One region of the Paenibacillus sp. 05T425 genome, then DNA from elsewhere that is predicted to be linked to it. Evidence: a T-box and tRNA genes for the amino acid it is inferred to sense, from the RefSeq annotation. Region 1 holds a T-box; the other holds one or more tRNA genes.
The links. A T-box is a leader RNA that pairs with one kind of tRNA and senses whether it is charged. The one in region 1 lies ahead of metG (methionine--tRNA ligase), so its partner is inferred to be a tRNA-Met.

Region 1 (3,411 bases):
AACATTTTGTGCGTGAGTTGGAGTGGTATTCATAGTATGATTATCAAAAAAAGAGACCGTACGGTTCGGTCTCAAAATTGCGGAAAGGGGAATCACAAGGTTTGAGAAAGCAAGGATACAAGGTGTTTGTGATTGTTTGTCTCATGTATGTGTTCTATGTTGCAATCGTAAATTTAGTATTGAATCCGGATGCGGGGGAGTTTTTAGCCCATAAGGTCAACCAACTGAAGCAGCCTAATCGATCGGTATGGCTAACCGTATTGCATATTCATGTGTGGTTTAGTTGTCTCGCTATGCTCAGCGGGGCGATTAATTTCTCGTCCTTCATGTACAACAAACACCGCAAGTATCACAAAAGAAATGGCTATGCCTTTGTGTTCTTTGTAGCAGGCGTGAGCTTAACCGCTGGATATATGGCTCCTTACTCTACAGGCGGCAAGCTTAGCAGCATCGGATTCAATTTAACGAGCATCATCTGGTTGACGATTACGGTATTGGCTATCGTGCATGTTAGGAGCAAAAGGATGGATCAACATCGCGGCTTTATGATTCGAAGTTATGCGTTCTGCTTCACCAATCTGTTCGTTCATTTCATAACTAAGCTATTAAACGACGGCTTCGGAATGCAATATGAAACAAGTTATACAGCGGGGGTATATGGAGCTATCATAGCCAATCTCCTAGTTGCAGAGGTCGTCATTCGATATGGAAAAAGGGGGAGCGCACATTGAGCAGCATGCATGTACAAATCGTATTATTCGACGGTTTCGATTTGATGGACGCGATCGGGCCTTACGAGGTTTTCTGCGCAGCGGAGATGTATTCGGGAGGAGCTTGCAGCGTCGAATTGGTGACAGCCGAAGGGCCGAGGCTTGTTATGAGCGGCATGAACGGGCTGCCGCTTCAAGCTAGCGGAACGCTTGATCCTTCAAGGGCGGGTATTATCGTTGTACCTGGGGCATCAGGCAATATGGCTGGAGAAGGGGAACAATCCGTCCCGGCAATTCTAGCGAGAGCGGCGAATACCGAGCTAACGAGCTTCGTAAAGGAAGCAATGGACCGCAGTGACGTAACGATCGTCACCGTATGCGGAGGATCCTTAGTGCTTGCAATGAGCGGGATGTTGGAAGGTCGCTATGCCGTAACGAACAGGTACGGCATGGACGCGCTTGGGGCGACAGGCGCAATCCCCGTGAACGCTCGAATCGTTGTTGACGGCAATCTGGTGTCCGGGGGCGGCGTCACTTCCGGCCTAGACATTTCGTTGTACATAGTGGAGCGTAAGTTAGGGCCTCGAATTGCGCATGCCATCGAAATGTTGTTCGAGTTCGAGAGAAGAGGAACGGTATGGGAAAATAAAGGACTCGATCCAGTCGACGACAATAGTCAAGGCGACGATGAAGTTCCAATCGAAGACCTGCCGCGGCAGGCTGCCGCTTCTACGGACGGTACTTTGTTCGATGGAGTATGGGAAGCAACGATTGCGACGCCGGTTGGCAAGCTGGCAGTTACGTTTCATATAGCTACCCGTGACGGAGGAATCATCGGAACAGCGAAGCAAGGCGATGAAGCTGCAGTCTCGTTCGTCGATCCTGTTCTAATCGGCAATCGTCTTAGTTGGACTCAGCGCGTTACGAAGCCGATGAAGCTGAATTTGAAGTTCCTCGTTGAGATGGATGGCGGCAACCGATTGATCGGTACTGCCAAAGCAGGTGTTCTGCCGGCTTCGAGGGTAGTTGCCGTGAAAACGGCTGATCGAGATTGAATTAGGGTGTAATTAGCCGTTGACAAAGGAAATCATATCCAGTACTATTCATAATAACTTGAATATTCAGAACAAAAGCGATGAAGAGAAAGAGTATCGAGGCAACGTCTTTGTACAGAGAACCCCGGCAGCTGAGAAGGGGCAAAGAATATCCTTGAGAATATGGTCTCTGAGCTGCGCATCGAACCCTTAACCGGAAGTAGGCTGCGCCGGAACCCGCACCCGTTAACGTGCTAGGGTATAACCGCCAATGGCGGCGTACCTGACAAGGTTAGTGTCGGAAGGCATTAATGAAACTGGGTGGTAACACGTGAGCACAGCTCTCGTCCCTTATGGGATGGGAGCTTTTTTGCGTTCAAACAAAAGGAGGAGTTAAACGATGGCAGCAGTATTTATTGGAGGAGCTTGGCCTTATGCGAATGGTTCTTTGCACTTGGGAAGAGTAGCAAGCTTGATACCAGGCGATGTCATCGCTAGGTACTACAGAGCCAAAGGAGAGCAAGTATTGTATGTCTCGGGCAGCGATTGCCATGGTACGCCTGTTGAAGTGCAAGCGATCCAGACAAATGTCGCACCGGGAGAAATAGCAGATCGTTATCACAACGAGTTCGTTGAGTGTTTTCGGCAGATGGGTTTCACGTACGACTTATACACAAGAACAGATGATGCTAATCACCATCGCATCGTTCAGGAGATCTTCTTGAAACTGTTGGATCATGGTTATTTATACAAGAAGACCGTCCAGCAAACGTATTGCGAGACAGATAAACGTTTTTTGCCCGATCGTTATGTGGAAGGAATATGTCCGAATTGCGGAAAACAAGCACGCGGCGATCAATGTGATTATTGTTCATCTCTTCTTGACCCAACGAATCTGATCGATAAGAAGTGCAAAATATGCGGCAATTCTCCGATAGAGAGGTCTACCGAGCATTTTTACATTGAATTATCCCGATTCCAGAAGGAACTGGAGCAATATGCGGAACAAGCGAAGGGCTGGAAGGATAATGCCGTGCAAATGACTGCTAGATATTTGACCGAAGGGTTACGGGATAGGGCTGTGACTCGCGATCTGACATGGGGCGTCGACGTACCGGTGGAAGGATTCGAAGGTAAAAAGATTTACGTATGGATTGAAGCGGTCAGCGGATACTTGTCTGCTAGTAAACAATGGGCTGCGAAAACAGGCGGTAATTGGGAAACGTTTTGGACGAAGGACCATGCGCACATAACGGCATATTATGTTCACGGGAAGGACAATATTCCATTCCATACCGTGATATGGCCTGCGCTGCTCCTGGGTCTAAGGGGACTTCATCTGCCAGACCGTATCCTTTCTAGCGAATATATGACCCTAGAGGGGAAGAAGTTCTCGACGAGCAATAATTGGGCGGTATGGCTGCCGGATGTATTAAGCCGTTATCATCCGGATTCAATCCGGTATTTTCTTATCGCGAATGGCCCGGAGAAGAGGGATACGGATTTCTCGTGGAGGGAGTTCATTCATAGCCATAACGGAGAGTTGCTTGGCGCATTCGGTAATTTCGTCAATCGCAATTTAGCTTTTATAGTAAAGTCGTTTAATGGCCGAGTTCCCGAAGGGGGATTAACCCTTATCCAAACGAATGAGCTGCATACGTTATATG
Region 2 (3,411 bases), on a different contig from region 1:
AAGGTCAAAGACTACACTCCGGTTGATTGGGATGTCGTTACGGTTCCTACGTTCCCTGGCAACCCTGACGTAGGCGGCAACATCTACTTGAGCTCGCTAATGGGCATTAACGCGAAAGCGCAAAATCCGGATGGCGCTTGGGATTTCATTAAGTTCACGAACGGCAAGGAATGGGCGAAGCTGAAATCGAGAAGCTTGTACGAAATGGTTGCGCGCAAAGAGTTCTTGACGCCGATCGGCGGTTTGCAGTACAACATGGATGCATTCACGACGCTTAAACCGCTTCCTCCTGTAAGCTCCGATCAGGAGAAGATTTACCGCGAGAAACCGGGCATTTGGGAAGCCCAGTCACCTGGATACGAATTGTTCCAACAAGTGCTTACCGAAGAGAAGACGGTTAAGGAAGCACTCGCCGAGTGGGAGACGCGCGGCAATGCTACGCTTGAGAAGCTGAAGACCGATCCTACCGGCGGCATGGGTGACGGCGGCATCTCTCGGCCTATGCCCATGGGTTAAGCAATAATAAGAAAGTAGAGAAGCCTGCATCCGACTTTGCGTCGTGTGCAGGCTTCTCTTTATGTTTTTTTGAGGTCGAAGGCTCGTAATTGTTTCCATGTCCCTTTGTCTGATTGCTGTAATAAGGTCAGCTTCTCGATCGTGGAGGTGAGGTTCACCTTGTTCATTCGCCAATTGCCGTATAGATCGTACAGCTCATCGGCTGTCAGTTGCTGGGCTAACGTCAAATGAGGCGTGTAGACGTAACGCTGCTCTTCCAACGCGAGCGGACCGGTGCAAACCTGTTGATGCAACTGAACCATCGGTGAAGGGTCTTCCAGCGCCATATACAGCACATGACTGACCGGGAAGAAGGAGGATACCCGATTGAAAGCAATCGTAAAGGGTGATAGGGCGGTTGATACAGCTTCCAGATGAGCGATCGCTGCAGCCAGCTTCTCATCACTCCACGATTCAGCCTCACGAACAGTCAGATGGGCGGGGATCAGCGAATAATGAGGGTCATGTCTAATTCGTAATCGATCGGCAGCTTCCTGCACCTTTTTATCGGGAAAAACCGCAATGCCATATTTCATGTCCACCAGCCTCCTGAAAAGATCTTATGATTCAAGTATACCCGAATGCATGAAAAGATAAGAATTTCCGATTTTGGGGTATTCTATGGCTACAAGCACGCTTGCAGAATAGAAAAACGCAGGAGATCGCGAACAGTAGGAGGAATCAATATGAGGTGGGTATACTGGGTGCGTTTGTACGAGACCAAATTCCAAGCGGGATGCCTTGTAAGGAGGATGGAGAACGATTGGTGGGTATACGGCTACGAATGTCCGCGTGAGGTTGAAGTATTCAAATCGCGCAAGGGACGTTACGGAGTAAGGTTCTTACCATAAAACGGGATCGGCTAGAAAAGATTCTGAAGAAAATTAGAATAATTTGCTTGACTTGAAATATGCATATATAGTATATTAATTGATGTCGCCATTTCAAAAAAAGCTTTTTTAACAAATGGAATTACGTCGCGGGGTGGAGCAGCCCGGTAGCTCGTCGGGCTCATAACCCGAAGGCCGCAGGTTCAAATCCTGCCCCCGCAACCAACCTTTCGATCTCAACGTCAACCGGCGTTTTTCGAGGGCCCTTAGCTCAGTTGGTTAGAGCGGTCGGCTCATAACCGATTGGTCGGGGGTTCGAGTCCCTCAGGGCCCACCATTTGCAAGCTTTTTTTACACACATGCCGGGGTGGCGGAACTGGCAGACGCACAGGACTTAAAATCCTGCGGTGGGTGACCACCGTACGGGTTCGATTCCCGTCCTCGGCATCCTTTATCGGACTATATGATTGACGTACATAAAACTCCTTTTTCTTATCTGTGAACCGCAGCTGAGAAGAGGGAGTTTTTTCTTGATAGATGTCTTTTATTGATAGAGATATTTGTCGAACATTTGTTTGGTGACAACCTATGACAATATGAGATAGTATAATAAGAAGAGAGAAGGCATTCATTCATTACCATATGAAAAGGATCGTGAGCAGGCATGTCGCGCGGCAAGTTCGAAGGGTATAAAGTTTCGTTCAAGATGGGTTCCTACAATACTTACGTTTATATGAAACCGGAATACTACGAGAAATGGAAGTTTGAACGTGATTCACGAATTAAAGATGTTTTGGTAGAAGAGGTTGAGATCAGGCTGTCTTATTTCTTGAAAGGGTTAGACAAGCAGTAGAGACGAGGAGACAGGAATGACGAGATTACAAACACGAGTGCTTTGCTTGTTAATGGGCATCATTTTGATACTATTGCCTGCCTGCCAGATTGCACCTGCGAACAATGACGAGGTGGTGGATACGGCTGGCAAGCTGAGCGTTCATTTCATTGATGTCGGACAAGGCGCATCACAGCTTATTATAGGTCCGAAGGGCAAAACCATTCTTATCGATGGCGGGAATAATAGCGAAGAAGCGAAGATAGTCGCATACCTCCAAAGTCAGCGGATAAACAAAATCGATATATTGATCGCCACGCATCCCGATGCGGATCATGTTGGCGGTTTGGATGCGGTCATTCGCCATTTCGATATAGGTAAGATCTATATGCCGAAGGTTCAGTCCAATACAAAGACATTCGAAGATGTACTGACGGCGATTAAGGAGAAGTCGTTAAAGATCTCTACGGCGAAAGCCGGGTTGTCGCTAGAATGGGAGCAGGATGTCGAGGTTCTCATGATCGCGCCTGTATCCGTCTATGAGGATACGAATGAAATGAGTGCGGTCGTAAAGCTAAGCTTCGGGAAGCATTCTTTTCTTCTAACCGGCGATGCAGAAGCGGAGAGCGAGAACGATATCATGAAGTCTGGCGTCAGCTTAAAAGCAGATGTGCTGCTTGTTGGTCATCATGGCTCTAACTCGTCAACCTCTTCTGAATGGTTGAAGAAGATTCAGCCGAAGTATGCGGTTATCCAGTCGGGGACGAACAACTACGGCCACCCTACGAACGAGGTGCTGGGTAGGCTTAAGAAACAAGGTACAGAAGTATATCGTACGGATCAGTTGGGAAACATTCTATTCGTTTCAGACGGTACTTCGCTTCAGATTGCTCATACAGACAGTTTAGTCGATGCGAAGGCAACCGACACTGCAAGCGATAAGCTCACCCAGCAGAGCGTGTTTGAGAGCTGTGCAGCGGTCAGGGAAGCGGGCAAAGCGCCCATTCGCAAAGATGACCCTGGTTATAATGCTAAGCTTGACCGTGACGGTGATGGGATTGCTTGCGAATAAGGTTACATGTGGAGGCGCTTTTGCATGAGTGGAATTGTTGATCGCTTTGAAGGTGAATATGTCATCATTGAAATTGACGGACAGATGCAGGATGTTCGAAGAGATCAAGTGGAGGACAGCGT

Region 2: it has a tRNA-Met gene. The T-box ahead of metG (methionine--tRNA ligase) is inferred to sense a tRNA for this amino acid. The anticodon was not compared.

The regions. Positions count from the first base shown of each region.
Region 1 is NZ_JBFTLA010000008.1:115,833-119,243, reverse strand. Features, by position in the region: gene AC1DF0_RS19475 (DUF2306 domain-containing protein) at 102-731, shown strand; gene AC1DF0_RS19470 (DJ-1/PfpI family protein) at 737-1,765, shown strand; T-box leader at 1,837-2,099, shown strand; gene metG (methionine--tRNA ligase) at 2,145-3,411, shown strand, end outside.
Region 2 is NZ_JBFTLA010000003.1:505,571-508,981, forward strand. Features, by position in the region: gene AC1DF0_RS08940 (ABC transporter substrate-binding protein) at 1-516, shown strand, start outside; gene AC1DF0_RS08945 (2'-5' RNA ligase family protein) at 576-1,091, opposite strand; gene AC1DF0_RS08950 (hypothetical protein) at 1,242-1,406, shown strand; tRNA gene AC1DF0_RS08955 (tRNA-Met) at 1,534-1,610, shown strand; tRNA gene AC1DF0_RS08960 (tRNA-Ile) at 1,646-1,722, shown strand; tRNA gene AC1DF0_RS08965 (tRNA-Leu) at 1,747-1,832, shown strand; gene AC1DF0_RS08970 (hypothetical protein) at 2,050-2,238, shown strand; gene AC1DF0_RS08975 (MBL fold metallo-hydrolase) at 2,255-3,289, shown strand; gene AC1DF0_RS08980 (DUF3006 domain-containing protein) at 3,314-3,411, shown strand, end outside.